4 regions of the Pseudomonas sp. H1_D05 genome follow, and region 1 is predicted to be linked to each of the others. Evidence: predicted binding sites of a transcription regulator. Region 1 holds the regulator's gene; each other region holds the start of a gene.
The links. The regulator FliA, encoded in region 1, starts transcription of late flagellar genes. The targets are predictions, from matches to a motif close to CTAAAGTTTNNNNNNNNNNNGCCGNTAA.
Positions count from the first base shown of each region.

Region 2: a site for FliA is predicted at 1,799-1,826, ahead of motA (flagellar motor stator protein MotA). Genes of this name have one in related genera too.
Region 3: a site for FliA is predicted at 2,645-2,672, ahead of AB4O11_RS07490 (methyl-accepting chemotaxis protein). Genes of this name have one in related genera too.
Region 4: a site for FliA is predicted at 3,918-3,945, ahead of AB4O11_RS02370 (flagellar protein MotY). Genes of this name have one in related genera too.

Region 1 is NZ_CP162825.1:3,655,272-3,662,826, reverse strand. Features, by position in the region: gene AB4O11_RS16525 (protein-glutamate methylesterase/protein-glutamine glutaminase) at 1-1,018, opposite strand, end outside; gene AB4O11_RS16520 (chemotaxis protein CheA) at 1,068-3,344, opposite strand; gene AB4O11_RS16515 (protein phosphatase CheZ) at 3,399-4,187, opposite strand; gene AB4O11_RS16510 (chemotaxis response regulator CheY) at 4,206-4,577, opposite strand; gene fliA (RNA polymerase sigma factor FliA) at 4,745-5,485, opposite strand; gene fleN (flagellar synthesis regulator FleN) at 5,482-6,312, opposite strand; gene flhF (flagellar biosynthesis protein FlhF) at 6,429-7,555, opposite strand, start outside.
Region 2 is NZ_CP162825.1:2,452,469-2,460,023, reverse strand. Features, by position in the region: gene motB (flagellar motor protein MotB) at 1-875, opposite strand, end outside; gene motA (flagellar motor stator protein MotA) at 879-1,730, opposite strand; gene AB4O11_RS11100 (HDOD domain-containing protein) at 1,898-3,436, shown strand; gene rhdA (thiosulfate sulfurtransferase) at 3,479-4,294, shown strand; gene asd (archaetidylserine decarboxylase) at 4,313-5,173, shown strand; gene AB4O11_RS11085 (lectin OAA family protein) at 5,243-5,644, opposite strand; gene AB4O11_RS11080 (molecular chaperone) at 5,865-7,555, shown strand, end outside.
Region 3 is NZ_CP162825.1:1,624,695-1,632,249, forward strand. Features, by position in the region: gene AB4O11_RS07485 (aldose 1-epimerase family protein) at 1-342, opposite strand, end outside; gene AB4O11_RS07490 (methyl-accepting chemotaxis protein) at 562-2,538, opposite strand; gene AB4O11_RS07495 (LysR substrate-binding domain-containing protein) at 2,723-3,643, opposite strand; gene AB4O11_RS07500 (NorM family multidrug efflux MATE transporter) at 3,802-5,196, shown strand; gene AB4O11_RS07505 (putative bifunctional diguanylate cyclase/phosphodiesterase) at 5,305-6,978, opposite strand; gene rep (DNA helicase Rep) at 7,241-7,555, shown strand, end outside.
Region 4 is NZ_CP162825.1:513,283-520,837, forward strand. Features, by position in the region: gene AB4O11_RS02355 (response regulator transcription factor) at 1-234, opposite strand, end outside; gene AB4O11_RS02360 (hypothetical protein) at 746-1,462, shown strand; gene AB4O11_RS02365 (argininosuccinate synthase) at 1,596-2,813, opposite strand; gene AB4O11_RS02370 (flagellar protein MotY) at 2,943-3,851, opposite strand; gene pyrC (dihydroorotase) at 4,012-5,058, shown strand; gene rnt (ribonuclease T) at 5,055-5,732, shown strand; gene AB4O11_RS02385 (hypothetical protein) at 5,795-6,208, opposite strand; gene AB4O11_RS02390 (Panacea domain-containing protein) at 6,210-6,680, opposite strand; gene AB4O11_RS02395 (peroxiredoxin) at 6,897-7,499, opposite strand.

The sequences.
Region 1 (7,555 bases):
GTGCCCACACCGCGCTGCCGCCCTGCTTGAGCAGACGCGCGCCTTCACGGCCGTCGGCGCCCATGCCGGTCAACACCACCGCCAGAACTTTGTCGCCGTAGGATTTCGCCGCCGAACCGAAGGTGATGTCCACACACGGCTTGTAGTTCAGACGCTCGTCGCCCGGGAGGATTTTCACCGCGCCACGGCCATCGATCATCATTTGCTTGCCACCCGGTGCCAGCAACGCCAGGCCCGGACGCAGGATGTCGCCATCCTCGGCTTCCTTGACGCTGATGCGGCAGAGCTTGTCGAGACGTTCGGCGAAGGCCTTGGTGAACGCTGCCGGCATGTGCTGGATCAGCACGATCGGCGCCGGGAAATTCGCCGGCAACTGAGTCAGCACGCGTTGCAGCGCAACCGGGCCACCAGTCGAGGTCCCGATGGCAACCAGTTTGTAGGCCTTGCGTTTCGGTGCAGGCGACGAGGCGCTGGCGGCTGGAGCGCGAGTCGGCGCTGGAGCTGGAGCCGGACGCGTTGGTGCACTGGTGCTGTGGCTGCTGAAGCTCGATGCTGCCGGAGCAGGCGTCGGCGCTGGTGCAGCAACCGGCGCAGGCGCGCTGTAGGCACTGAAACGACGATTACTGCGCGAGATGCTATGCACCTTCTCGCACAGCAGTTGCTTGACCTTCTCCGGATTGCGCGAGATGTCTTCGAAATTCTTCGGCAGGAAATCCACCGCGCCGGCGTCCAGCGCATCCAGGGTGACCCGGGCGCCTTCGTGCGTCAGCGAGGAGAACATCAAAACCGGGGTCGGGCAGCGCTGCATGATGTGCCGCACTGCCGTGATGCCGTCCATCATCGGCATCTCGTAGTCCATGGTGATCACGTCCGGCTTGAGTGCCAGGGCCTGATCGATCGCCTCTTTACCGTTGGTAGCGGTGCCGACCACCTGAATGCTCGGATCCGCTGAAAGAATTTCCGAGACGCGGCGGCGGAAAAAACCCGAATCGTCCACCACCAGGACTTTGACTGCCATAAACACTCCATTAGGTGCAGCGGGACGTTGTCGTCCCGCCGCCCCGGATTCAAATACGCCGTGCGGCGTAACGCTTGAGCATGCTTGGAACATCGAGAATCAGCGCGATGCGGCCGTCACCGGTAATGGTGGCGCCGGACATGCCCGGAGTGCCCTGCAGCATTTTGCCCAATGGCTTGATGACCACTTCTTCCTGACCGACCAGTTGATCGACGACGAAGCCGATCCGCTGGGTGCCCACCGAAAGGATCACCACGTGGCCTTCACGCTGCTCTTCGTGAGCGGCGGAGCTGACCAGCCAGCGCTTGAGGTAGAACAACGGCAGCGCCTTGTCCCGCACGATCACCACTTCCTGACCGTCGACGACGTTGGTGGTCGACAGGTCGAGGTGGAAGATTTCGTTGACGTTGACCAGCGGGAACGCAAACGCCTGATTGCCGAGCATGACCATCAGGGTTGGCATGATCGCGAGGGTCAGCGGTACCTTGATGACGATCTTCGAGCCCCGGCCCTTGGTCGAGTAAATGTTGATCGAACCGTTGAGCTGGGAAATCTTGGTCTTCACCACGTCCATGCCGACACCGCGGCCGGACACGTCGGAGATCTCGGTCTTGGTCGAGAAACCCGGGGCGAAGATCAGGTTGTAGCACTCGGTATCGCTCAGGCGATCGGCTGCGTCCTTGTCCATCACGCCGCGCTTTACCGCGATGGCGCGCAGGACGTTCGGGTCCATGCCTTTGCCGTCATCGGAAATCGACAACAGGATGTGGTCGCCTTCCTGCTCGGCGGCCAGAACAACACGACCGCCACGGGCCTTGCCCGATGCCTCGCGCTCTTCCGGCGACTCGATGCCGTGGTCGACCGCGTTGCGCACCAAGTGGACCAGCGGGTCGGCCAGGGCCTCGACAAGGTTTTTGTCGAGGTCGGTTTCTTCACCCACCAGTTCCAGGTTGATCTCTTTCTTCAGCTGACGAGCCAAGTCGCGAACCAGACGCGGGAAGCGCCCGAAGACCTTCTTGATCGGCTGCATCCGCGTCTTCATCACCGCGGTCTGCAAGTCAGCCGTGACCACGTCGAGGTTCGACACGGCCTTGGACATGGCTTCGTCGCCGCTGTTGAGGCCCAGGCGCACCAGACGGTTACGCACCAGCACCAACTCGCCGACCATGTTCATGATTTCGTCGAGACGGGCCGTGTCGACGCGCACGGTGGTTTCGGCTTCGCTCGCCGGTTTTTCTGGCGGCGGTGCGGCGGCAGCACGGGCCGGAGCCGGTGCAGCAGCGGCAGCCGGTTTCGGCGCTTCGGCTTTCGGCTCAGGCTTGGGAGCTGCCTTTGGCGCAGCAGCCGGAGCGGCCGCAGCCTTGGCGGCAGGCGCAGCCACCGTGGAAGCAGCGCCGGCAGTCGCGGCGCCAACGTCAGTGAACTTGCCTTTGCCGTGCAATTCGTCGAGCAGCGATTCGAACTCGTGATCGCTGATCAGATCGCTGCCGGCTGCGGCGGCTGCCGGCGCGGCTGGCGCAGCCGGTGCCGAGGCAATTGCTGATTCCAGTGCTTCAACGGCAAAGTTGCCCTTGCCATGCAGTTGATCGAGCAGGGCTTCGAATTCGTCGTCGGTGATATCCGAGCTGTCGCCCGCCGCCGGGGCTGCTGGAGCCGCTGCGGTCGGTGCCACGGCATCCGCCGCGAACTGGCCTTTGCCATGCAACTGATCGAGCAACGACTCGAACTCGGCGTCAGTGATTTCGTCGCTCGCGGCTTCAGCCGCCGTTTGCGCAGGTGCAACAGCGGCCGGGGCTTCAGCTTCAGCCTTGACGGCGTTCAGCGAGTCCAGCAGTTGTTCAAATTCGTTATCGGTGATGTCGCCCGACGAGTCGCCTTCAACGACCAGTTCTTCGATCATCTCGGCCACCGGCGATGCCGGGGCGGCGTCCGCCGATTGCGGTTCGGCCAGACGCGCCAGGGCGGCCAGCAGTTCCGGGGTAGCGGCGGTGATCGGTGCACGCTCACGAACCTCAGTGAACATGCTGTTCACCGCGTCCAGTGCTTCGAGGACAACGTCCATCAGTTCTGCATCAACGCGACGCTCACCCTTGCGCAGGATGTCGAACACGTTTTCGGCGATGTGACAGCACTCCACCAACTCGTTGAGCTGAAGGAAGCCGGCGCCCCCTTTTACAGTGTGGAAACCGCGAAAAATTGCGTTGAGCAGATCTGCGTCATCCGGACGGCTTTCCAGCTCGACCAGTTGTTCGGACAGTTGCTCAAGAATCTCGCCGGCCTCAACCAGGAAATCCTGAAGGATCTCTTCATCGGCGCCGAAGCTCATTAATGGGGTGCTCCTACAGGTCTAAAAACCCAAAAAACCTAAAATTCCACAACTCTAGAATCCGAGGCTGGATAACAAATCGTCCACATCGTCCTGACCGGACACAACGTCTTCTCGTTTATCGGCATGAATCTGCGGACCTTCACCCTGCGAGAGATGTTTTTGTGGATCTTTTTCTGCAAGCATCGCGGCGCGGTCATGTTCGATGCCCGCAAAGCGGTCGACCTGACTGGCCATGAGCACGAGTTTGAGCAAATTGCTTTCGACTTCGGTGACCAGTTGGGTCACACGCTTGATCACCTGACCGGTCAGGTCCTGGTAATCCTGGGCCAGCAGGATGTCGTTGAGATTGCTCGACACCGCACGGTTGTCCGTGCTGCTGCGTGACAGAAAACCGTCGACCCGGCGCGCCAGCTCGCGGAACTCTTCAGCCCCGACCTCGCGACGCATGAAGCGACCCCAATCGGCGCTCAAGGTCTGCGCTTCATCAGCCAGACTGTTGACCACCGGCGTGGCGCTTTCCACCAGATCCATGGTGCGGTTGGCCGCGGCTTCTGTCAGCTTGACCACATAGCCCAGGCGTTCGGTGGCGTCGGTGATTTGCGACACTTCCTCGGCCTGCGGCATGTTCGGATCGATCTGGAAGTTGACGATCGCACTGTGCAGTTCACGTGTGAGCTTGCCGACTTCCTGGTACAGGCCACGGTCACGGGTCTGATTGAGCTCATGGATCAGTTGCACAGCGTCGCCGAACCTGCCTTTTTCAAGGCTTTCGACCAGTTCGACCGCGTGTTTTTTCAGGGTCGACTCGAAATCGCCCTGTGAAGATTCGTTATGCTCCATAGCTCCCCCGCGCGTTCATCAGCCGATGCGTTCGAAAATCTTCTCGATTTTGTCTTTCAACGCCTGAGCCGTGAAAGGTTTGACTACGTAGCCGTTTACACCAGCCTGAGCGGCTTCAATGATCTGCTCGCGCTTGGCTTCTGCAGTCACCATCAGCACTGGCAAGTGCTTGAGTTTTTCATCGGCACGCACGTGACGCAGCAGGTCGATACCGGTCATGCCCGGCATGTTCCAGTCCGTTACCAGAAAGTCGATGCTTCCGCTGTTGAGCACTGGAATGGCAGTCACGCCATCATCCGCCTCGACAGTGTTGGTGAACCCCAGATCACGCAGCAGGTTCTTGATGATCCGCCGCATCGTTGAGAAGTCATCAACGATGAGGATTTTCATGTTCTTGTCCAATTCGACCTCCAAGCAGTCTTAAACGCGCCCAGCACCTGGACGCGCCATTTCAATCATTCCGGCGTAGCACTCGAAGACTGTCTGGAGCACAACAGAGCAAGACCGGTGCCGTTCATCACCGCACCAGCCTCGTTCGCAGTGTCCCCACACTGCCTTCAGCGCGCTCGCCACTCCCCCAAACGCCCCCGCAAACGGGCCGCGCACTGGCTGTGTAACTGGCTGACCCGCGATTCACTGACGCCAAGGACTTCACCGATCTCCTTGAGGTTCAGCTCTTCGTCGTAGTACAGCGCCAACACCAGTCGCTCACGCTCCGGCAAATTGGCAATCGCGTCCGCCAACGCTGCCTGGAAACGTTCATCTTCCAGATCGCGTGACGGCTCCATATGAGCACTCGCGCCATCCTCGTGCAGCCCTTCGTGTTCGCCGTCCTGCAACAGGTCGTCGAAACTGAACAGGCGACTGCCCAAGGTGTCATTCAAAATCCCGTAGTAATCGTCGAGACTCAATTGGAGTTCGGCCGCAACCTCGTGATCTTTAGCATCACGGCCGGTTTTAGCTTCAATTGAGCGAATCGCGTCGCTGACCATACGGGTATTGCGGTGAACCGAGCGTGGCGCCCAGTCCCCTTTGCGCACTTCGTCGAGCATCGCGCCGCGGATTCGTATGCCCGCGTACGTTTCGAAACTGGCGCCTTTGCTGGCGTCGTATTTGGTCGAGACTTCAAGCAGGCCGATCATCCCGGCCTGGATCAGGTCTTCGACCTGCACACTCGCCGGCAAGCGCGCCAGCAAGTGGTAGGCAATGCGTTTGACCAGTGGCGCGTAACGCTCGATCAACTCGTACTGCGCGTCACGTGCCGACTTCTTGTAGTAGTTCATACCGCTTGCGGTCATAGCACGGGCCCTGCCGTTTGCTGCACGAGGCGCTCGACGAAAAACTCAAGGTGGCCACGCGGGTTGGCGGGCAGCGGCCAGGTGTCGACCTTCTGCGCGATCGCCTTGAACGCCAGCGCGCACTTGGAACGCGGAAAGGCTTCGTACACCGCGCGCTGCTTCTGCACCGCTTTACGCACGCTTTCGTCGTAAGGCACGGCGCCGACGTATTGTAGGGCCACGTCAAGGAAGCGATCCGTGACCTTGGTCAACTTGGCGAACAGGTTGCGCCCTTCCTGCGGGCTCTGCGCCATGTTGGCGAGGACGCGGAAGCGGTTCATGCCGTAATCGCGGTTGAGCAGTTTGATCAGCGCGTAGGCGTCAGTGATCGAGGTCGGCTCATCGCAGACCACCAGCAACACTTCTTGCGCGGCGCGAACAAAACTGACTACCGAGTCACCAATACCCGCAGCGGTATCGATCACCAGTACATCGAGATTGTCACCGATGTCGCTGAACGCCTGAATCAGGCCGGCATGTTGCGCCGGGCTCAGGTGCACCATGCTCTGGGTGCCGGACGCCGCCGGCACGATGCGAATGCCACCAGGGCCTTGCAACAGCACGTCGCGCAGCTCGCACCGGCCTTCGATGACGTCGGCCAGCGTGCGTTTAGGGGTCAGCCCCAACAATACGTCAACGTTCGCCAGACCCAGGTCGGCGTCCAGCAGCATGACCCGACGGCCAAGCTCTGCCAGCGCCAGCGACAAGTTCACTGACACGTTAGTCTTGCCGACGCCACCTTTGCCGCCGGTCACCGCGATCACCTGTACGGGATGCATGCTGCCCATGTTATTTCTTTACCTTGTCTTGCATAGACGGAGGCCACATTACTGGCTGCGCGTTCACAACCGGAACAATGCATGGCAGACCATCGATGTAGGTACAAAAACTGTTCATGAATACCTCAGCCTACCTGCTTGGTCGGGCTGTGATAGATATCAGCGAACATGTCAGCCATGGCTTCTTCGCTGGGTTCTTCCTGCATTTGCACGCTGACGGCGCGGCTGACCAGTTGATGACGGCGCGGCAGATGCAAATCATCCGGAATCCGTGGGCCATCGGTCAGGTACGCGACCGGCAATTCATGACTGATCGCCAGGCTCAACACTTCGCCAAGGCTGGCCGTTTCATCCAGTTTAGTCAGGATGCAGCCGGCAAGCCCGCAACGCTTGTAACTGTGATAAGCGGCGGTTAGAACCTGTTTCTGGCTGGTGGTTGCCAAGACCAGATAATTTTTTGAACGAATGCCACGCCCGGCCAGACTTTCCAGCTGCATGCGCAGGGCCGGATCGCTGGCTTGCAGGCCGGCAGTATCGATCAATACCACGCGTTTGCGCAGCAGTGGATCCAGCGCTTGCACCAGCGATTGGCCCGGATCGACATGGGTCACTGGCACATTGAGAATGCGGCCCAGCGTCTTCAGTTGTTCCTGAGCGCCGATACGGAAACTGTCCATGCTCACCAGCGCGACATTCTGCGCGCCGTATTTCAGCACATAACGCGCGGCCAGCTTGGCGAGTGTAGTGGTCTTGCCCATGCCGGCAGGACCGACCATGGCAATGATACCGCCCTCTTCCAGTGGCTCGACTTCCGGTACGGCAATCATCCGGGCCAGATGCGCGAGCAGCATGCGCCAAGCCTGACGCGGTTCTTCGATATCAGTGATCATCGCCAGCAGATCGCGCGACAACGGGCCGGACAGGCCGATACGTTGCAGACGGCGATACAGGTTGGCTTGCGCCGGACGGCTGCCTTGCAGCTGATTCCAGGCCAGGGTGCCGAGCTGAACTTCCATCAGCTCGCGCAGGCTGTTCAATTCAAAGCGCATCGAATCCAGTGCACGCGGATCGATACCACCGGAGGACTGCGCAGGTGCCGGGGCCGGACGCGCCGGAGCGGCGTAAGTCGGCTCGGTCAGCGGTTCAGCGGCGGTCAGCGGCAGGCCGGCGGTCAACGGCAGCCCGGCGAAAATCTGGCGATTGCTATTGCCATCGGCTTCGCCACGCAGGCTCAACTCGGCCTGAGCGGTGA
Region 2 (7,555 bases), 1.2 Mb from region 1:
TGATCCGCCGGTTTCGCCGGATCCGCACCTTGCGAACCTTCGATGGCCGCCTGGGCTTTTTTGGTCAACACCACAATGTCGATGCGACGGTTGACCGGGTTGAACGGGTTTTCCTTGTCGAACAGCGCCGACGAGGCATAACCGACGACCCGCGCCACTTGCGCATCCGGATAGCTACCGGCAACCAAGGCACGCCGGGCAGCGTTGGCACGGTTGGCCGATAGCTCCCAGTTACCGTAATCACCGGTACCGATATAAGGCTTGGCATCAGTGTGGCCGCTGATACTGATCTTGTTCGGCACCGCTTTGATGGTGTCGGCCATGGCCAGCAGGATGTCTTCGAAGTACGGTTTCAGGCGTGCAGAACCGGAGTCGAACATCGGCCGGTTCTCGGCGTCCATGATCTGGATGCGCAAGCCATTCGGAGTGATCTCGAAGAGGATCTGATCCTTGAATTTCTGCAGTTGCGGGTTCTCGTCGACCTTGTTCTGCAGTTCTTGCAGCAGCAGTTCCAGACGCTCCTTCTCGACCTGCTCGGCCATGCCTTCAACCTGTTCAGTATCGACCGTAACCTTGTCAGGCTGCGGCTGCGATTTCACTTCCGGGTTAAGGGTGTTTTCCGGCGCCGGGGTCGGCGTGCCGCCCAGGTCGATGATGTACGGCGTGCCGCTTTCGGAAAAGCCGACCGGGTCTTTGAAGTAACCGGCGATGGCGATCTTCTGCTCGGGCGTGGCGGTGGACAGCAGCCACAACACCAGGAAGAACGCCATCATCGCCGTGGCGAAGTCGGCGAAGGCGATTTTCCACGCCCCGCCGTGATGCCCGCCGGCTATGCGCTTGACGCGCTTGATGATAATCGGCTGATTATTTTCCATGACTTAGCGACCGCGAACCGCTTGTTCCAGCTCGGCGAAGCTTGGACGGTGCGCCGGGTACAAAACCTTGCGACCGAACTCGACCGCCAGCGAAGGCGGCATGCCGGAAGCCGAAGCCACCAGCGAGGCCTTGATGGCTTCGTAGACGTTCAGCTCTTCCTTGGCATCATGAGCCGGGGAATGCGCCAATGGGCCGAAGAAACCGTACGCCGCGAGAATACCGAAGAAGGTACCGACCAGTGCCGCACCAACGTGCAGACCGATGGACTTCTGATCGCCTTCACCCAGCGAGGCCATGGTCACCACGATACCGAGTACCGCCGCGACGATACCGAAACCGGGCATGGCATCGGCGATGCCGTTCACCGCATGAGATGGATGCTCAAGGTCTTCTTTCAGGCTGTACAGTTCCATGTCGAACAAGCCTTCCAGCTCGTGCGGCGCCATGTTGCCGGACGACATGATGCGCAGGTAATCGCAGATGAACGCGGTCATGCGCTCGTCTTTGAGGACTGCCGGGTACTTGGCGAAGATCGGGCTCGCAGCGGCATCTTCGATGTCGCCTTCGATGGCCATCATGCCTTCGCGGCGGCTCTTGTTGAGGATCTCGTAGATCAGCCCGAGCACTTCCAGATAGAACGTGTGGCTGAAGCGCGAACTGAACATGCTCAGGGATTTCTTGAGCACGTGCATCGTCATGTAACCGGGGTTGGCCTGGAGGAATGCACCCAGTGCCGCACCACCAATGATCATCACCTCGAAGGGCTGGATCAGGGCGGCAATCTTGCCGTGGGAGAGCACGTATCCGCCGAGCACGCTCGCGAATACGACGATGATGCCGATAATTTTAGCCATAGGTAGAAAGTACTTATTTAAGTCGGGTTCAAGGTCATATTCGGAAGTTAAAAAATCTCTTCTTCTACTTATCGGCAAAACTGCGCCAGACTATAGCCAGTTCAGGCGAAAAGCCAATTTTAGCCCATGCCGGGCGCGTCTACAGTCAGTGAAGATCCCGTCCAGACATGGCTAATGAAACGAACGTCCCATACGCAAAACCGACCACGCTCGACGGCTGGGTCAAGCTGCTCGACAGCGTCCGGCTGCCCGTGCCGCAAGAGGCTCACGACAAAGTCTGTCGGGCGATCCGCGACAATCGCAGCTCGCTGCGCGACATCGCCGACCTGATGCAGGACAGCCCGGCACTGGCCTTGAGCATCATCCGTGAGGCGAATCGTCACACCCACGGCACCATGGCCGCACCGGCGGAAAATCTCGAGGTGGCGATCAACCGTCTCGGCCTGGCGCGGACTGAAGAATTGCTCGCGCGCCTGCCGGCTGAACCGCAGATGCAAATCCCCAAGGCCCTGCGCCAGTTACAGATGATCAGCCAGCACGCGACGCAACAGGCCAACGGTTTTTTCGCCAGTCGCCTGGCGCGGCTGTGGCAGGACATTCATTGGGGCAGCCTGTTGTTTTTGTCGCCGCTGTGGCCATTGGCGCTGACTTATCCGCAATTGCTCGAAGAATGGGAACTGCGGGTTATCCACAAGGGCGAATCGGCGCGCGTGGTCGAAAAGCAATTGTTCGGCGTACGCCTGCTGAAAATCGCCGAGGCGCTGGTGCAAGTCTGGCACCTGCCGATCTGGGTGCAGCAGGGTTATAAGCTGCTGCTGAGTGAACAGCGCGAACTGGTCAAAGTGCTGCGCATCGCCCGCGACAGCGAACATCCGTTGCGCCAGCAAAACCGCCTCGATGACGACCCGACCCTGCGCCGCTGGCTCAACCAGCCGGCCAACACCGTGCTGCTGGCCAACGGCCTGGCACTGTCTGCGCAACAGGCGTGGGACAGTCCGCACAGCGAACGCTGGCAGTACCTGACCAGCCTTTATCTGCAGATTTCCATGGATGAAGTGCAACAACAGTTGCACCAGCAAGCCGCCAACAGCGCACGCCATCATGCGATGCCCGACCTGTGGCATCCGGCGGTTTCGTTGCTGTGGCCATGGGGCACCCATCGTTTGCCAGCCGGCATGCTGCCCGCAGCTGCGCCAACCTCGGAAGATCTGACGCAATGGCGCCAGCAATGCGCCGAGCTATTAGCCGAGCCAAGCCGCTTCACCAATGCCATGAGCCTGACCGTCGCCGCTCGCGATGCGCTGGTTGCCAGCGGCATGCGCCGGGTGATGATCCTGATGGCCGATCGCACACAGTCCAATCTGCGCGTGAATCAAACCGCCGGGCTACCGAAAGAAGCCGCGGCGCTGAATTTCGTCGTCAGCCAGAGCAAGGTCTTGCAACGGCTGCTCGCGCAACAGGCGCAGGTGCGGATCAATCCCGAGAACAACGCTCAGTTCTCCGCTCTGCTGCCAGCGAGCCTGCGCACCCTGTTTCGTGGCGAGCATCTGTTCCTGCGTTCCCTGGTCAATAACGGCCGGGTGATCATGATTGCCGTCGCCGATCAGGGCGGCGGGCCGTTCGCTGATATCACCGTGCAAGCCTTTGGCAAAACCGCACAGTGCATCGAAAAAGCCCTGCACAGCTTTAGCAGCCGCGGCCGATGAGGCTGCGCTACAATCCTCCCCTTTGTGCTCTGGAGACCTCACATGTCTGACTTCTCTGGCTTGCCGCTCGTCATCGAGGCGAGCGACCTGCTCCCGCGTCTCGACTCCCCTGAACTGATTCTGGTGGACCTGACCAGCCCTGCCCGTTATGCCGAAGGTCACTTTCCCGGCGCACGCTTTGTCGATCCCAAGCGCACCCAGCTCGGCCAGCCGCCGGCGCCGGGACTGCTACCGGCGAAAGCCGATCTCGAAGCGTTATTCGGTGAGCTGGGCCATCGCAAAGATGCGGTCTACGTGGTCTATGACGACGAAGGCGGCGGTTGGGCCGGGCGTTTCATCTGGCTGCTCGACGTGATTGGTCACGACAAATATCACTACGTCGACGGCGGTCTGCCGGCGTGGCTGGCGGCCGGCATGCCGATGTCGATCCAGGTTCCGCCTGCAGTGGGCGGCCCTGTGCCATTGACCCTGCATGAAGAACCGACCGCGACCCGTGAATACCTGCAAAGCCGCCTCGGTGCTGCCGATCTGGCGATCTGGGATGCGCGCGGGCCGCTGGAGTATTCCGGTGAGAAAGTGCTGGCCGCCAAGGCTGGGCACATCCCCGGCGCGGTCAATTTCGAATGGACTGCCGGCATGGACAAGGCCCGTCAGTTGCGCATTCGCACAGACATGCCGCAGATCCTCGAAGACCTCGGGATCACCAAGGACAAAGAAATCATTACCCACTGCCAGACCCATCACCGGTCGGGCTTCACTTATCTGGTGGCCAAATCCCTCGGTTATCCGCGGGTCAAGGGCTACGCCGGTTCCTGGGGCGAATGGGGCAACCACCCTGACACGCCAGTCGAGATTTAAGGTTTTTAAGGACAACTAATGAAAGAGCGTCTGTTTATCCTCAGCCAGTACCTGCTGCCTCATCACCTGCTGTCGCGTCTGGCCGGCTGCATTGCCGAGTGCCGCGTGCGCTGGTTCAAGAATGCCTTCACCCAATGGTTCGCCAAGCGCTACCAGGTGGACATGTCGCAAGCGCTGGTCGAAGACCTCACTGCCTACGAGCACTTCAACGCCTTCTTCACCCGCGCCCTGAAAGACGGCGCGCGTCCACTGGACGAAACCCCGGGCGCGATCCTCAGCCCGGCCGACGGTGCGGTCAGCCAGCTTGGCCCGATCGAACACGGTCGCGTGTTCCGGGCCAAGGGCCACAGCTTCAGCGTGCTGGAACTGCTCGGCGGTGATGCGGCTAACGCTGCACCGTTCATGGGCGGCGACTTCGCCACCATTTACCTGTCGCCGAAGGACTACCACCGCGTGCACATGCCGCTGGCCGGCACCCTGCGCGAAATGGTCTACATCCCGGGCCGGATCTTCTCGGTCAACCAGACCACCGCAGAAAACGTTCCGGAACTGTTCGCCCGCAACGAGCGCGTGGCGTGCATTTTCGACACCGAGCGCGGGCCGATGGCCGTGGTGCTGGTGGGTGCGATGATCGTCGCTTCGATCGAAACCGTGTGGGCCGGCCTGGTCACCCCACCGAAGCGCGAGCTGAAAACCTTCCGCTACGACGAAGCCGCCCGCGCGCCGATCCATCTGGAAAAAGGCGCCGAACTGGGTCGCTTCAAACTGGGTTCGACCGCGATCGTGCTGTTCGGGCCGGATCAGGTGACATGGGCGCAAGAGCTGGTGGCGGGTTCGCCAGTGCAGATGGGTCAAGGCCTGGCGCTGCCAAAAGCCTGAACATGATGTGAGCCACTGATCCGCCTTTTCACACGTCTGCGAAAAGGCGGATACGACTCGGTGGTGCCGTTACTCTATTTGCCCAAGAAAGCCGATCGGGCCTTCGTTGGCATAGGTATTGGTGCCACTGAGGTTTTTCCCTCCGTCACTGGACGTGACGCTCAACGCGATAACGTTCTGATTGTCCCGGCCGCCAATCACCCACTTGCCGCCCGGATGCCATGGGGCATCATTGCCACCCCACTGATTCTCGACGTTGTACTGGTTCTGACCGGTGCGCTGCGCTTTGAAGCCAATGGGACCTTCCCCGACATAGGTCATGGTGCCGGTGAACGTTTTACCGTCATCGCGCGACTTGATCTCGATCGCGACGACATTCTGGTTGTCCCGCCCGCCGAGTACCCAGGTTCCACCCGGATGCCACGGCGCCGAACTGCCACCCCATTGATTTGCCACTGCATATTTAGACATGAACCTCATCTCCTTGAAGTTTCGGGAGACCTGCCCGAGGTTGACGGCAGGCCGTGCAACCGTGCGTTTCCGATCGCACGCCTGAGAGACTAGTAGGGCTTGGGGAATGGCATCCGGCCAGCAGACCAGCGGTCAAAAAGTCTGACGCTACCCAGCGAAACAGACCACAGCTGCTAGAGTTTTGGGCATTGCCCCTTCCGCCGCCGGAGCACGTCAAGGCATGAGTGAGTCTCGTCCCCAACCCTCCCTGAGCGCCCCGACCCCGACGCAAACGCGTCTGTCGTTTTGCGAAGCAACGCCGCGCGACCTCAAGCGCTGGATCGCCGGCCTGCCCAAGGCCAACATCGGTGAAACCGCCCGCCTGCTGTATCAAGGCCTGGGCGAACTCAATCAATTGCTCACCCCCAGTGACAATCGCCTCAACCTGCTGGAGCTGCTGCGACCCGAGGTGTATTTCGTCTGCCAGCATCTGGAACGGCACTTCCTGCATCAGGCGATCATGCTCGACGAGCGTTCACGCAAGATCAGCAATTTGTGTCAGGCGCTGCAAAGCCATCTGGCCGTCGGCTACAAACAGATCATGTTGCGGATTGCGCCGAAGTACAGCAAGGATCGCGCGATATTGGTCAGCACGGCCCTGCAACGGGCGGCCCATGCTCTCAAGGGTCAACTACTGCGTGCGACGCAACTGTACAGCGCGGCACCGGAGCAGGTGTGGTTCGAACTGCATCAGCTGTATCGCATCGCCTGCGAACTGCAACTGCAACAGCGCCGGGTCCACGACGATCTCGCCAGCCTCACCACCGAACTCACGCTTGAACAGACTTACATCGCCGCCCTGCTCCTGGGCAGTGCCCGCTGCAATCAATTGCGGCAGAACCAGATCGCCCGATTGGCTGAAGTACTCGAACCGTGGAGCGCCCTGCTCAAATTGCATCCCGGTCGCTCGAGCGAAGGACTGTTTGCGATCAGCCCGGTGATCGATACCGGCCCGCGCTACCGCAACATGTTTCGCAGCGAAGAACAGGCCGGATTGCTCGGCTTCGATCCGCAGCCACTGGTGAACGCCATCGAAGCGCATTTGCAGCACCAGCCCGCATCGACGCCGCTGCCCGTTCCGCCCGGGCTCAGCTTCGACACCCTGCAACACCTGCATGCCACCTGGGGACAAGCCGCCGAGCGCAGCTTTCAGCGCACCGTCGGCCAAGGCCATCTAACCGTGTGCGTGGGCATGAGCGCGCTGCACTTTTATCTGGGTGGCGAGCGCAGTTTCAGCGAGCTGCTCAAACACCCCGGAACGCGCTCGGCGAATTTCAGCAGTGCCGTCGCCAAAGGTGAAAAGGACAGTTGGAGCCAGGCTTTCGACGCCGCACCGCAAAGCAAAACTGATGAATTTTTGCCTTACGAGGAAATCCAGTACGACCATTTGCTCGAGGATGAAAGCGGCACGGACAGTACGCCGCATTACCCGACCCATGCCCTGCCGGTGATCAATCACAGCCCCGGTGGATATTGCCTGGCGTGGCCAAATGAAGTGCCCGCCGAGCTGCAGGCCGGGGAAATGCTCGGCATTCAGGACAGTGTCAGTCTGGGCTGGAGCATTGCGGTCATTCGCTGGATCCGCCAGGTGCGCGGCGGCGGCACGCAAATGGGCATTGAGCTGGTGGCGCCACATGCCCAGCCTTGCGGCCTGCAACTGGTGCGTTCACGGGACGATCACAGTCAGTATCTGCGCGGATTATTGTTACCGGAGATCAGTGCGATAGATTTGCCAGCAACCTTGCTGGCGCCGCGCTTGCCGTTTCAGGAAGGCAGTAAAGTGCTGATCAATACCCAAGGCGAAGAACACCGCGCCGGGCTGGATCGACGGGTGGCGAGTACGCACAGTTTCAATCAGTTCGCCTATCGCTC
Region 3 (7,555 bases), 2.0 Mb from region 1:
TTCGATAAAGGCCGGGTTGACCACGTCCTTGACAGGCGAATCCCAACCCATGCGTACATTGCCGACAGAGGCTTGCAAGACATTCATGCCTCGGGTTGGCACCACCGAGAGTTTCATCGTGCCGTTATCGATATCAACAATGCTGACGCCTTCCTGCCGCCCACCGTGCAAGGTACGCAGGCTTACGGAGAAGGGTTTGTCGGTTTTCACGCCGAGTTGCTCACTGGTGATGGTCCAGTTTTGCGCGGGTTTGTTGGCATCGAGAAGAACGTAATCCCAAGCCATGGCGTGGGAAGCAGCAGAGAGTGCGCCGAGAGCGACGGCGAGTTTGAGCGGGGTCATGGCAGCAGCCTTTATTGGAGTTGTGCCATTTTTATAGCGCTGCGGAAACGTTTCAGCAAGTGTAACGGAGCTTGCGATCGTGTGATTTATCAAGAATTGGCAGGGATGCCTTCGCGAGCAAGCTCGCTCCCACAAGGTTTTCGGGTGTTCACACAATTTGTGAGCTACCCCGGAAAATGTGGGAGCGAGCTTGCTCGCGAAAGCTATATCAAGGCTGTATCAACGGAAGCGATCAACCTCGGAACGCAAATCCGCCGCCAGTTTCTCCAGCTCTTTAGCCGTCACCGCCAGGTTCGACACAACCTCACGCTGCTCACTGTTCGCCAACGCAATGCTCTGCAAGTTGCTGCTCAACAAGGTCGCAGTGCTGCTCTGCTCCTGAGTGGCCGTGGTAATCGCAGCAAACTGCTGCCCCGCCGAACGGCTCTGCTCATCGATACGCGCCAGCGCCGACGCAACGTTGGCGTTGCGCGACAAGCCTTCCTGCATCAGCACATTGCCCTGCTCCATGGTGCTGATCGCGTTGCCGGTTTCCTGCTGGATGCTGTGGATCATGCTGGAAATCTCGTCGGTCGCCTGACGGGTGCGCGAAGCCAGGCTGCGCACTTCATCGGCCACCACAGCAAAGCCACGACCCTGCTCACCAGCACGGGCAGCTTCGATTGCTGCGTTAAGTGCCAGAAGGTTGGTCTGCTCGGCGATCGAGGTGATCACACCCACGATGCCGCCGATTTCCTGCGAGCGCTGACCGAGGGTGTTGATCACGGTGGCGGTGCTGTTCAGGGCGCCAGCGATTTGCTCCAGCGAGGACGACGCTTCTTCCATCGAGCTGCGGCCAATCTGCGTTTGCTGGGCATTTTCCTGCGCCAGACGCTGGGTCGCGCCCATGTTGTCGGCGATGTTCAACGACGTCGCACTGAACTCTTCCACCGCGCCGGCCATGCTGGTGATTTCGCCAGATTGTTGCTCCATGCCTTCATACGCACCACCGGACAAACCGGACAGGGCCTGGGCACGGCTATTGACCTCTTCCGAAGAGCGGCGGATGTGCTCGACCATGGTCGACAGCGCCTGGCTCATCTGGTTGAACGCGCGCGACAACTGACCGATTTCATCGTTGCTCGATACGTTCAGGCGAACGCTCAGATCACCGGCGCCCAAGGCCTCGGCCTGACGCACCAGATCCCCCAGAGGCGCCAGTTTGCTGCGCAGCAGCCAGACCACAGATCCGACCGCCAGCAGCATCGCCAACAGACTGCCAATGGCCAGTTGCGTACCCACGCTCCAGGTCACCGCGCGGATCTCGGCTTTCGGCATGCTCGCCACGACCGACCATGGCCCGCCATCGAACGGCACGGCAATGCTGTAGAAATCTTCCGAGGTGTCGCTCCAGAACTCACCCTTGCCCGGCTTTGCAGCCAAACCTTTGATCACCGGAACGGCTTGATCCAGCGCCTGCACCCCCGCTGGCGCGACCAGCCATTTGTTTTGCTCGTCGAGCAACGCCAGCGAACCGCTCTGGCCAATGCGGAAGCGCTTGAGGTTATCGAACTGGATGTTCTGCGCGTCGGTGTAATCGAAGCCGACGAACAGCACCGCAATCACCTTGCCGCTGCCATCACGCACCGGGGTGTATTGGGTCATGTAGGAGCGATCGAACAGCAAGGCGCGACCGACGTAACCCTGCCCCGCCATCAACTTCGCGTAGGCCGGGTGCGCGTGATCGAGCAAGGTGCCGATGGCACGGGTGCCATCCTGTTTGGTCAGCGAAGTGCTGACGCGGATGAAGTCTTCGCCGCTGCGCACGAACAGTGTGGCGACGCCGGCGGTCATCTGCTTGAACTCGTCGACTTCCTTGAAGTTGTTGTTCAGCACTTCGCTGCCCAGGTGCAGGCCCGGGGTCTGGGTGCCGGCAACATTCACCGGCTCACTCGGGTGAATGCTCAGACCTGCGCTAAAGCGCTTCTCGAACAGCCCGCTCAGGCGCTGGGTGCTTTCACGCAGCGTGCCGTGGAAGGTGCTCAGTTGGTCGGCCAGCAGCCGCGCCTCACTGGCCAGATGCTCTTCACGGGTGGCGAGGTTGGCGGAGTCCAGCGAACGCAAGGCGAACACCGTACTGCCACTGATAACTATCGCCAGTATTACAGCGAGCGCGAGGCCCAGCTGCGAGGCGATCCGAGCGCGAGGTTGAGACATGGACAGCTCCTGGCCGAGCCACGGGATCCTCCTTGATCTCGACTCGGAAATTTTTCTGGTTGTGTGGGTGAATCGTGGATACCGGCACGACGGTTCCACAAGCACGTATTCGGCGGTGGATCCAAATACTTGAGCGGAAAACAAGGTTATGGCACAAGGCCGGCATTGTGGCGGCTCTAACGTTTCAGCTCAAGCGCGCAACCGCCGGCAACTCCATGGCGCGGACTTCGCTTTGCAGAAAGTCGCTGAGACGGCGCAAACGTTCACCTCCCGGGCGGGTCTTTGGCCACACAAGGTAGTAATTCAAGCCGCTGGCGACCGCGGTTGGCCACGGCAGGCTCAGCCTTCCCTGCGCCACATCTTCGGCGACCATCAACAGGTCGCCCATCGATACACCGTACCCGCGCGCCGCCGCGATCATGCCCAATTCGAGGGTATCGAACACTTGCCCACCCTTGAGTGACACCTGATCGGACAGCCCCATGTGTTCCAGCCAACTGCGCCAATCGCGACGGTCCGGTGTCGGGTGAAGTAATTCGGTGCAAGCCAGTCGAGCCAGATCCCACGGCTGATCATTCAGCAGGTTTGGCGCCCCCACCGGAATCAGCTCTTCAGGAAACAGCAGGCTCGCCTCCCAATCCGGCGGAAAATGCCCGTCACTCAACAGCACCGCGCAGTCGAACGGCTCATCGTTAAAGTCCACCGAATCGACGTCCATCCACGCACTGGTCAGTTGCACTTCGTTGCCAGGCTGCAAATGACGGAAGCGACTCAGGCGCGCGAGCAACCAGCGCATGGTCAGGGTCGAGGGCGCTTTCATGCGCAAAATGTCGTCCTCGGCACGCAAGGTATTGCAGGCCCGCTCCAGCGCACTGAAGCCTTCGCGGATCCCGGGCAGCAGCAACCGCGCCGCTTCGGTCAGTTGCAGATTGCGCCCGCTGCGATGAAACAGCCGACAGGCGAAGTGATCTTCGAGGGTCCGAATATGCCGACTTACCGCACTCTGGGTAATCGACAGTTCCTCGGCAGCCCGGGTGAACGAACTATGTCGCGCCGCCGCTTCAAATGCGCGCAAGGCATACAAGGGAGGAAGACGACGAGACATGCAGAAAGCTCCGATAGCGGGATAAAGCCAATCTTAAACCGTTTACTCAGGATGAGTTTTAATCATGCCACCCATCCTTTTTATCCCTTTGTGCAAAGCCCGCCAAGCGCCGAGAATCGACGGTCTCCTGTTCCCTCTGAAATTGAGTGGTGATGACCATGCAGCATCCTGTGCGTACCGAACTCTGGGCCATTCTGCGGCTGGCAGGGCCGTTGATTGCTTCACAGTTGGCGCACATGTTGATGGTGCTGACTGACACGTTGATGATGGCGCGCCTGAGTCCTGAAGCGCTTGCGGGCGGCGGTCTCGGTGCGGCGACTTATTCGTTCGTGTCGATTTTCTGCATCGGCGTGATTGCAGCGGTCGGCACATTGGTGGCGATTCGCAAGGGCGCCGGCGACATCATTGGCGCTGCGCGTCTGACCCAGGCCGGATTGTGGCTGGCGTGGCTGATGGCGCTGGGCGCCGGGTTGCTGCTGTGGAACCTGAAACCGGTGTTGCTGCTGTTCGGCCAGACCGAAACCAACGTCAACGCGGCCGGGCAATTCCTGATTGCCCTGCCCTTCGCCCTGCCCGGCTACCTGAGCTTCATGGCCCTGCGCGGTTTCACCAGTGCAATCGGCCGGGCGACACCGGTGATGGTCATCAGCCTGGCCGGCACGGTGGCGAATTTCCTGCTCAATTACGCGCTGATCACCGGCATGTTCGGTCTGCCGAAAATGGGCCTGACGGGCATCGGCCTGGTCACAGCGATTGTCGCCAATTGCATGGCGTTGGCGCTGGCCTGGCATATTCGCCGGCATCCGGCCTATGACGCTTATCCATTGCGCGAAGGCTTGTCGCGGCCCAACCGGCAATATCTCAAAGAACTGTGGCGCCTCGGCCTGCCAATCGGCGGCACCTACGCGGTGGAAGTCGGTTTGTTCGCCTTCGCGGCGTTGTGCATGGGCACCATGGGCAGCACGCAATTGGGCGCGCACCAGATTGCCCTGCAAATTGTCTCGGTGGCGTTCATGGTGCCGGCGGGGATGTCGTACGCGATCACCATGCGCGTCGGCCAGCATTACGGCGCCGGGCAACTGAGTGATGCGCGGATGTCCGGACGGGTCGGGATCGTCTTTGGCGCGGTGGTGATGTTGGGATTCGCGATGGTGTTCTGGCTGTTGCCGAACCAGTTGGTCGGGTTGTTCCTCGATCACAATGATCCGGCGTTTGCCGAGGTGATTCGCCTGGCGGTGAGCCTGCTGGCAGTGGCGGCGTGGTTCGAGCTGTTCGACGGCACGCAGACGATTGCCATGGGTTGCATTCGTGGCCTCAAGGATGCAAAGACCACGTTTCTGGTCGGGCTCGCTTGCTATTGGCTGATTGGCGCACCGGCGGCATGGTGGATGGCGTTCCATTTGAACTGGGGGCCGACGGGTGTCTGGTGGGGATTGGCGCTGGGCCTGGCGTGTGCGGCGGTGAGTTTGACGCTGGCGTTTGAATGGAAGATGAAGCGGATGATTCGGCTGGAGCCGCAATCTCGGGGCTTCAACATCCCTCAACCTGAATGAAGTTCCCCTGTGGGAGCGAGCTTGCTCGCGAAAGCGGTGTACCTGACACATGTGTATTGAATGTGTCGCAGCCTTCGCGAGCAAGCTCGCTCCCACAGGGTTATGCGTTCAGCTCACGATTTCGAGGGCTGACTGTTGGCTTGAGCCGAAGGTTAGATATTCAACCAACTCCGCCAACGGCAACGGCCGGCTGATCAGATAACCCTGCACCTGATCGCAACCAAACCCGCGCAACAGTTCTAGCTGTTCAGGGGTTTCCACCCCCTCCGCCACCACTTCCAGATGCAGGTTGTGCGCGAGATTGATCATCGCGTGCACCAGTTTGCGGTTCTCTTCGCGCTGCTCCATGCCGCCGACAAAGCTTTTGTCGATCTTCAACAAGGTGATCGGCAGGCTGTTGAGGTGCACGAACGACGAGAACCCGGTGCCAAAGTCATCCAGCGAGAAGCGCACACCGAGACGGCCGAGAGCGTCCATGGTCTGCTTGACCAGATCGCTACGGCGCATCACGGCGGTTTCAGTCAGTTCGAATTCCAGCCACTGGGCCTCAACGCCACGCTCGGCAATCAACCGGCTCAGCGTCGGCAACAACTGACTGTCCTGAAACTGACGAAATGACAGATTGATCGCCATGTGCAACGCCGGCAGTCCGCGCTCGCGCAACGCCTGCATGTCACGCAAGGCCCGGGAAATCACCCAGTAACCCAGCGGCACAATCAAACCGCTCTGCTCGGCCAAAGGGACAAATTCACTCGGCGGCAGCAAACCGCGCTCGCCATGACGCCAGCGCACCAACGCTTCGAGGCCGACAATCTGGCCATCCTCAAGATTCAGGCGTGGCTGGTAATGCAACTCCAGCTCATCGCGACGCAACGCTCGGCGCAACTCGCTTTCGAGGTCGGCCATGCTCCGCGCATTGCGGTTGATGCGTTCGTTGAAGATATGGAAGGTGCAGCCCTGGGTGCTCTTGGCCTGCTGCATGGCGATGTGGGCGTGCCACATCAGCGGATCAGCGCCGCCCTGCGCACGGGCGTGGGCGATGCCGAGACTGGAGCCGATCAGCAGGCTTTCGCCATCGACCCAATACGGTTCGGCGAGCGCTTCGGTGATGCGTTCGGCCATCCACTCGGCGCGCTGCGGTGCACGGCGGGTGTCGATCAGCAGTGCAAATTCGTCGCTGCCCAGCCGCGCCAGTTGATCACCGGCTTCGAGCTGACTTTTCAGCCGTGCGACCACTTGCAGGATCAAGCGATCGCCCGCCTGATGGCCAAGCGCATCGTTGGCGTGGCGGAAGTTGTCGAGATCGAGATGCCCGAGGGCCAGGCCGCGACCGTCGTTTTCCGCGAGGCGCGCAGCAAGCAAGGTCTGGAAACCCTGACGGTTGGCGATGCCGGTCAGCGGATCCTGCTCGGCGAGGCGTTGCAGGGTGTTTTCGAGAACGCCGCGTTCGCGCACATGGCGCAGGCAGCGGCGCAGCATGCCGGCGTCGAGGGCGTCGAACACCAGCCAGTCACTGACGCCAACCGGCGCGGTGTCCGGTTCATGTTCCAGCAGCAAGACCGTCGGCAGGCTGCAACGGCCCGGTGCCGGTTGCAATGCCGGAAGGGTCAACAACACCGCATGGCGGTTGTCTTCGAACAAACTGCTGACCGAATCCCAGCTCGGCGCGCTGATCAGCACCGCCGCGCTCCCCATCGGAGCCAGACACTCACGCAATAACGCTGTCCACGCTGGCTCTTCGGCCAGTAGCAGCAAACGCAAGGGTTCGACAGGCGTAGACAAGCTAGCTCCCTAGACTCTGCAATGATGTGGGCGGGGCATTATGCCGTTGCGCCGTTCAATGACCAAATGACAACGGTTATCAAAACGTTATTTTGTGTCACGAATGAGAACATTAGCCGCAAAATCACCGCGCATCCTCCGCGAAAGTAACAAAACCGGCAAATTTGAATCGCGTGGTACGTCACAAGTCGGAGAGAGCAGCACAAATCGCTGAGCCTGTTAAAATGCCGGCCCATTTCGTCAACGACTCCCGAATTTTCGTATGTCCCGACTCAATCCCCGGCAGCAAGAAGCCGTGAACTACGTCGGCGGCCCTCTATTGGTGCTCGCCGGTGCTGGCTCCGGCAAGACCAGCGTGATCACGCGCAAAATCGCGCACCTGATCCAGAACTGCGGCATCCGCGCCCAGTACATCGTCGCCATGACCTTTACCAACAAGGCCGCGCGCGAGATGAAAGAGCGGGTCGGCACCCTGCTGCGCGCCGGCGAAGGTCGCGGCCTGACCGTCTGCACGTTCCACAACCTCGGTCTGAACATCATCCGCAAGGAACACGTGCGGCTGGGCTACAAACCCGGT
Region 4 (7,555 bases), 3.1 Mb from region 1:
CAGAACTTTAATAGGCATGGCCGTCGTAGTCAGGCGCGCGATAACTTCCAGACCATCAAGCTTTGGTATTCCAATATCCAGAATGACAATATCCGGCATTTGTTCTCGAGCAAGTTGTAACGCATCCACACCGTTATCAGTTTCTGCGATGACTTCGTAGCCATGACGTTCCATCAGCATACGTACCGCAAGACGAATGACAGGGTGATCATCCACGATCAGCACTTTATTCATGGGCAAGTCCAGTTTCGCTGTTCGAATTTTTAGAACACGCACAATAGCCCAGTCACTTGCTCTATGGCATGCCAGTGTTAACACGCACCTGCATCGAGAGACATACCCTACAGTCATTGCGGACTATTCCTACAAAAAGCCGCTACCCCCAGTAAACATCCGACGTTATTTCCTTCTCCACTCACGGAAATATTTCGCTTCTAACTAGTTACAGACTACGACTAACGACACAGAAATCATGCCTTGTCGCTGAGTTTCACTATGCCCGAACGGCCATGACACGTGCAAATCTGCGCTCGGCCGAGAACTTTGATTATCAACCCGAAACACCATGCAACAGCCGACACACCAACCTCACAACTTCAAACCCGCTATAAACACTTGAAACAAGATATTTATACCTAACACAATACTTTTGCTATAAATACAAGTATTTGAAAGCCGATTACCAAGCTACTCAATCCACACATACTTACCACCAACGAGACAGATCAAACACAAGAGTACAAGCATGCTGAAAATAAAAAACAAAATCACTAACCCAATGACGGTAATTGCCATATTTGCAGCTATTTCGGAAACATCAGCCGCCATTTCGCTGCCTTTTCTAGACAACAAGGACAGAGAGATCTACGTATGGTTTCTGATCAGCTTTCCGTTCTACTTGCTGTTTCTATTTTTTATAACTTTAAACTTTAACTACCGTTCCCTCTACTCACCCTCGGACTTCGGCAAGGACAAAAACTTTCTTAAAGTAATCGATAACAACGATCGCGAGAACAAACGAAATACACCGCCCTTGGAGCCAGCCACGCAAGGGGCATTTGGACTATCAAGTTGTATCGTGCCAAGCGAGTCAGGCCCAACCGAATGCAAGGACGCGTGCAAAGTCCACAACGCGCCTGACCCGCCATCGGCCATCAACTCAAAACCGAACCTGATTGTTCAGCACAACATTCAGTTGCCCGCGTGGGTCAGTGACCTGCACCTCATCGACGTTCGGGGTGTCGATGCATCGAGAGAGTTAGCCACGATTCTGGAAAACATCCGGAACCTGGACCGGAAAACTCCCCGGGTGGTGGTGTTTCTTTCCAATCATGTATCGGATGTTTTACTGACGCAGCATTCATTGCTGAAGATCAGGCACGTCAGGAAAGGCTCAGGCAAAACGATTTGTATTGTTTATAACCTTTGCACACAGGCGGTAACGTTGCTGGGACGGGCATGAAAGATGAGTCGTAGCCACAGATGCCAAGATCAGGAACAGGCTTCAATCAGACGCAAACAAAGAATCATGCAAAAAGGGCGGCCTTGTCTCGATGACAAGGCCGCCCTTTTCATTACGCTTCAGACCAGAACGCTTAGAACAGCTTGCGGCCCTTGTTGGCAGCAATGCGCATGCGCAGCGCGTTGAGCTTGATGAAGCCCGCGGCATCAGCCTGGTTGTAAGCACCGCCGTCTTCTTCGAAGGTCGCGATGTTGGAATCGAACAGCGAATCGTCGGACTTGCGGCCGGTAACGATCACGTTGCCTTTGTACAACTTCAGGCGCACAACGCCGTTCACGTTGACCTGCGAAGCGTCGATCATCTGCTGCAGCATCAGACGCTCTGGGCTCCACCAGTAACCGGTGTAGATCAGGCTGGCGTATTTCGGCATCAGCTCGTCTTTGAGGTGAGCGACTTCGCGGTCCAGGGTGATCGATTCGATGGCGCGGTGAGCGCGCAGCATGATAGTGCCGCCCGGGGTTTCGTAGCAGCCACGGGACTTCATGCCGACGTAACGGTTTTCGACAATGTCGAGACGGCCGATACCGTGAGCGCCACCGATCTTGTTCAGCGTCGCCAGCACGGTGGCCGGAGTCATTTCGACGCCGTCCAGTGCAACGATGTCGCCGTTGCGGTAGGTCAGTTCCAGGTATTGCGCTTTGTCAGGAGCGTTCTCCGGGGAGACGGTCCATTTCCACATGTCTTCTTCGTGCTCGGTCCAGGTGTCTTCCAGCACGCCGCCTTCATAGGAGATGTGCAGCAGGTTGGCGTCCATCGAGTACGGGGACTTCTTCTTGCCGTGACGCTCGATCGGGATCGCGTGCTTCTCGGCGTAGTCCATCAGCTTCTCGCGGGACAGCAGGTCCCACTCGCGCCAAGGCGCGATCACTTTCACGCCTGGTTTGAGCGCGTAGGCACCCAGTTCGAAACGCACCTGGTCGTTACCCTTGCCGGTGGCGCCATGGGAAATGGCGTCAGCGCCGGTTTCGTTGGCGATTTCGATCAGACGTTTGGCGATCAGCGGACGCGCGATGGAAGTACCCAGCAGGTACTCGCCTTCGTAAACGGTGTTGGCGCGGAACATCGGGAACACGAAATCACGCACGAACTCTTCGCGCAGGTCGTCGATGTAGATTTCTTTGACGCCCATGGCCTGAGCCTTGGCGCGGGCCGGCTCGACCTCTTCGCCTTGACCGAGATCAGCGGTGAAGGTCACCACTTCACAGTTATAAGTATCCTGCAGCCACTTGAGGATCACCGAAGTGTCCAGGCCGCCGGAATACGCCAGAACGACCTTGTTTACGTCCGCCATGCCATCACTCCACGGGGTTCTACGGAAAGCCGAGGAGTCTACCGCCCAAACGCGATAATTTACAGAGGCGCGACAGCTTAAGACGACAAAGCGACAGAATCTGTCGAGAGCGCGACGATGACCGGCGGGTCAGGAAGTCGCCGCAGTATTGGCTGGCGTGCTCGCTTGCGGTGCCGGAGCCGCGACCGGCGCCACGCGCGCCAGTTTGACATTGACCCGACGGTTCTTCGCGCGATTGGCCGCGTTGGTGTTCGGCACAATGGGATATTGCTCGCCATGGAAACGCACGGTGATCTGCGATTCCTGAATGCCGTTGGCCTTGAAGAAGTCGACCACCGCCAGCGCGCGGCGGCGCGACAGTTCACGGTTGGTCAGGCGATTACCGCTGTTGTCGGAATGGCCGTCGAGTTCGATGTGATTGACCGTCGGATCGGCCTTCATGTATTCGAGCATCACTTGCAGCTTGGCTTTAGCGGCAGGATCCAGGTCAACGCCTTCGCCGGGGAAGCCGATCTGCGACTGTTTGATCTGGTCGAAATTCTGCGGCAGCAATTTCGCCACACATGTCTGGTAATCATTGAAGGCTTTGCTGAACTTGACCGGCAACAGGCGTACTTCAGAGACACGGCCATCGCCTGAAGCGCGCCGTACGACCGGGCTGCGACCGTCCAGCAGGCCACTGATCAAACCGCCGGCCTGGGACTGCGAACTGCTGAACAAAACGTTGCCGCTGCCGAGCCTTACAGAGCCCAGATTGATGTCACCACGGCCCGGCTGCCAAGGCGCAGCCGCTGCCAGCAACGTTGCAGAGCCGCCGCCGAGCATGGCGTTGTAGGCGTTCAGACGGAATATCGCCTGCTCGCCGGCCTTGCGCACGAACTCACCCGAGCCGAAATCAGTGATCGGTTGGGTCAGACGACATTCGAACTTGTCGCCGGCGACCGTCCACTCAATGTTCTCCAGACGGGTCTGGTACGTGAGCGCCATCGCCGGAAGGCTGGCAAACACACTGAGCAAGGCTAAATAACGCTGGCGCACGGGAGGCTCCATTGGCTTCTGAAACACAAAGACCGATTCACACTATGTTTACGGCATACCTACGGGATATCGGAAGGTTCCGGCAAAACTTGATAGCGAGTGCCTGCAAGAGTCTTTTCCGGTAGCATTCGCCTCAGTTTGACCCGCCTGGAATCCCCTCATGTCCGACCGCCTGACCCTGCTGCGTCCCGACGACTGGCACATTCATCTTCGCGATGGTGCCGTGTTGACCAATACCGTTGCCGATGTTGCGCGCACTTTTGGCCGCGCCATCATCATGCCCAACCTGGTACCACCGGTGCGCAACGCCGCCGAAGCCGACGGCTATCGCCAGCGGATTCTCGCTGCCCGCCCGGCCGGCAGTCGCTTCGAACCGCTGATGGTGCTGTACCTCACCGACCGCACCCAGCCCGAAGAAATTCGTGAAGCCAAGGCGAGTGGTTTTGTGCACGCAGCCAAGCTGTACCCGGCCGGCGCGACCACCAACTCCGATTCCGGGGTAACCAGCATCGACAAGATCTTCCCGGCACTGGAAGCCATGGCCGAAGTCGGCATGCCGTTGCTGATCCACGGTGAAGTCACCCGTGGCGACGTCGATGTGTTCGACCGCGAAAAGATCTTCATCGACGAGCACATGCGCCGCGTGGTCGAGCGCTTCCCGACGCTGAAAGTGGTGTTTGAACACATCACCACCGGTGACGCCGTGCAGTTCGTCAACGAGGCTTCGGCCAACGTAGGCGCGACCATCACCGCGCATCACCTGCTGTACAACCGCAACCACATGCTGGTGGGCGGGATTCGGCCGCACTTCTATTGCCTGCCGATCCTCAAGCGCAATACGCACCAGGAAGCCCTGCTCGACGCCGCCACCAGTGGCAGCGCGAAGTTCTTCCTCGGCACGGACTCGGCGCCGCACGCCCAGCACGCCAAGGAAGCCGCTTGCGGCTGTGCCGGCTGCTACACCGCGTACGCCGCCATCGAGATGTACGCCGAAGCCTTCGAACAGCGTAATGCGCTGGACAAACTCGAAGCCTTCGCCAGCCTCAACGGCCCGCGTTTCTACGGCCTGCCGGCGAACACCGATCGCATCACCCTGGTTCGTGAAGAATGGACCGCCCCGACCAGCCTGCCGTTTGGCGAGCTGACCGTTATCCCGCTGCGCGCCGGTGAAAAACTGCGCTGGCGCCTGCTGGAGGAACACGCGTGAGTGAAGACCATTTCGACGACGAACTGGACGGTCAAAGTGGTGGTGGCGGTTCCCGCCACCCGATGGCAGCACGCTTTCGCGGCTACCTGCCGGTTGTCGTTGACGTAGAAACCGGCGGCTTCAACTCGGCCACCGATGCGTTGCTGGAGATTGCTGCGACCACCATCGCCATGGATGAAAAGGGTTTTGTATACCCGGATCACACCTACTTCTTCCGCGTTGAGCCGTTCGAAGGCGCCAACATCGAAGCAGCGGCGCTGGAGTTCACCGGAATCAAGCTGGACCATCCACTGCGCATGGCTGTCAGCGAAGAGACCGCGCTGACCGACATCTTCCGTGGCATTCGCAAGGCGCTGAAGGCCAATGGCTGCAAGCGCGCGATTCTGGTCGGGCACAACAGCAGCTTCGATCTTGGCTTCCTGAACGCAGCCGTTGCGCGTCTGGACATGAAACGCAACCCGTTCCACCCATTCTCCAGCTTCGACACCGCGACGCTGGCTGGTCTGGCATACGGTCAAACCGTACTGGCGAAAGCCTGCCAGGCCGCCGACATCGATTTCGACGGCCGCGAGGCGCACTCGGCGCGTTATGACACCGAGAAAACCGCTGAGCTGTTCTGCGGCATCGTCAACCGCTGGAAACAGATGGGCGGCTGGGAAGATTTCGACGACTGATTGAGGGTTGTCGGGTGAATCCCGCGCATAAAAAAACCGGCCACGTGGGCCGGTTTTTTTGTTTAATGCTTATAGAGCTTAAATTCTCGATCAATCCACACGACATAAAAAATCCGATGGCTCTTGTATCCCACCATCGCTACACGTTCAAAAGCCCGAAACACAAGCAATCTGACATCACCTGTCAAAAAAGCAGGAATTCCCACTTTCAGACTGTTTCTCTCAATTGTTTCACAGCCATATCGATGCCTATGCTCTCTGCGCAATTCTCTCCACGGCATTCTTCCCAGAATCCTCAGACGCTCAAGCATTTTCGACCGTTCGACGGCCTCGCAATCTTGAATGCACCAGCCATTCTGCAAATACTCAAATGAGAAAACCGGAGGTCGCGCTTCCGATGAATCTATTTCGATAGTGGACGTCCGTGCCGTTACTGTAATTGCCGCATCGCGCTCCCTGCGTTTGAACTTGGCCATTTCAGTTCACCAAATGCTCCCGGAAATACTCCTCCATCTCACAGGCGGGAATTTCTCGGCTGAACTCCCCTTCCTTGAAGTTTCTACGCCAAGGGGCTTCTTCATGCGTCAACTGACGTAGTTTCCACGCCGAAAACTGGCCATAAACGTCGAATACTTCGTTGAGCAGACTTTGTTGTTTGGCACTGAAAAGATCTGGATTGAAATCACTTGGAGGAGGAATGGCACTCGATCCAAATTGGCTGAATCTTCGATACAGATCCGGAACCACCGGCCCGTGCATCCACGCCTCCAGCTTTTCAGGGAAGAGAGCCTCACCAAGGACGGCCAGACTGAACCCTTGAGCGTAATAAACCATTTTTTGAATCTTGAGGTTGGATATCTCGCCCTCATGCCCTTCCAGGCAGAGGAAATAATCCGCAACGTCCAAGCTACTCGGCATTTGAATCCCCTTCTGCATCATGCAATCCATTGCACCGTCCTTACTGAAGTGAGGCGCGATTCAGGACAAGGCAGTCGCCTTCGTACCCCGTTATCGCTCGAGCACAACCCTATCCAGCCACTGTTCACTCATCCAGTATTTTTTCCGAACATTTGAAACAAATGATGCCGAGAGGCTGTTTCAATTAATTCTCCGCATAAAAAAACCGGCCACGTGGGCCGGTTTTTTGTACCTCGACGTTGCGCCTTACAGGGCTGCAGCGTTCTCGGTCAGGTAAGCCGCAACGCCTTCTGGCGAAGCGTTCATGCCTTTGTCGCCTTTTTTCCAGTTGGCAGGGCAGACTTCGCCGTGCTCTTCGTGGAATTGCAGAGCGTCGACCAGACGGATCAGCTCTTCCATGTTACGGCCCAGCGGCAGGTCGTTGATGATCTGCGAACGGACAACGCCTTTGTCGTCGATCAGGAACGCGCCACGGAAAGCCACGCCGCCTTCGGATTCAACGTCGTAAGCCTTGGCGATGTCGTGCTTCATGTCGGCAGCCATGGTGTATTTCACCTGGCCGATGCCGCCATTGTTTACTGGGGTGTTGCGCCATGCGTTGTGAGTGAAGTGCGAGTCGATCGACACAGCGATCACTTCAACATTGCGAGCCTTGAAGTCGGCCATGCGGTTGTCCAGAGCGATCAGCTCGGACGGGCAGACGAAGGTGAAGTCCAGTGGGTAGAAGAACACCAGGCCGTATTTGCCTTTGATGGCCGAGGACAGGGTGAAGCTGTCAACGATCTCGCCATTGCCGAGTACGGCCGGGACGGTGAAGTCAGGGGCTTGTTTGCCTACGAGTACGCTCATTGATATCTCCTGGTGTAAAAACTTGAAGTTCAGGGTCCGCGCCAGCCTGCCACCCT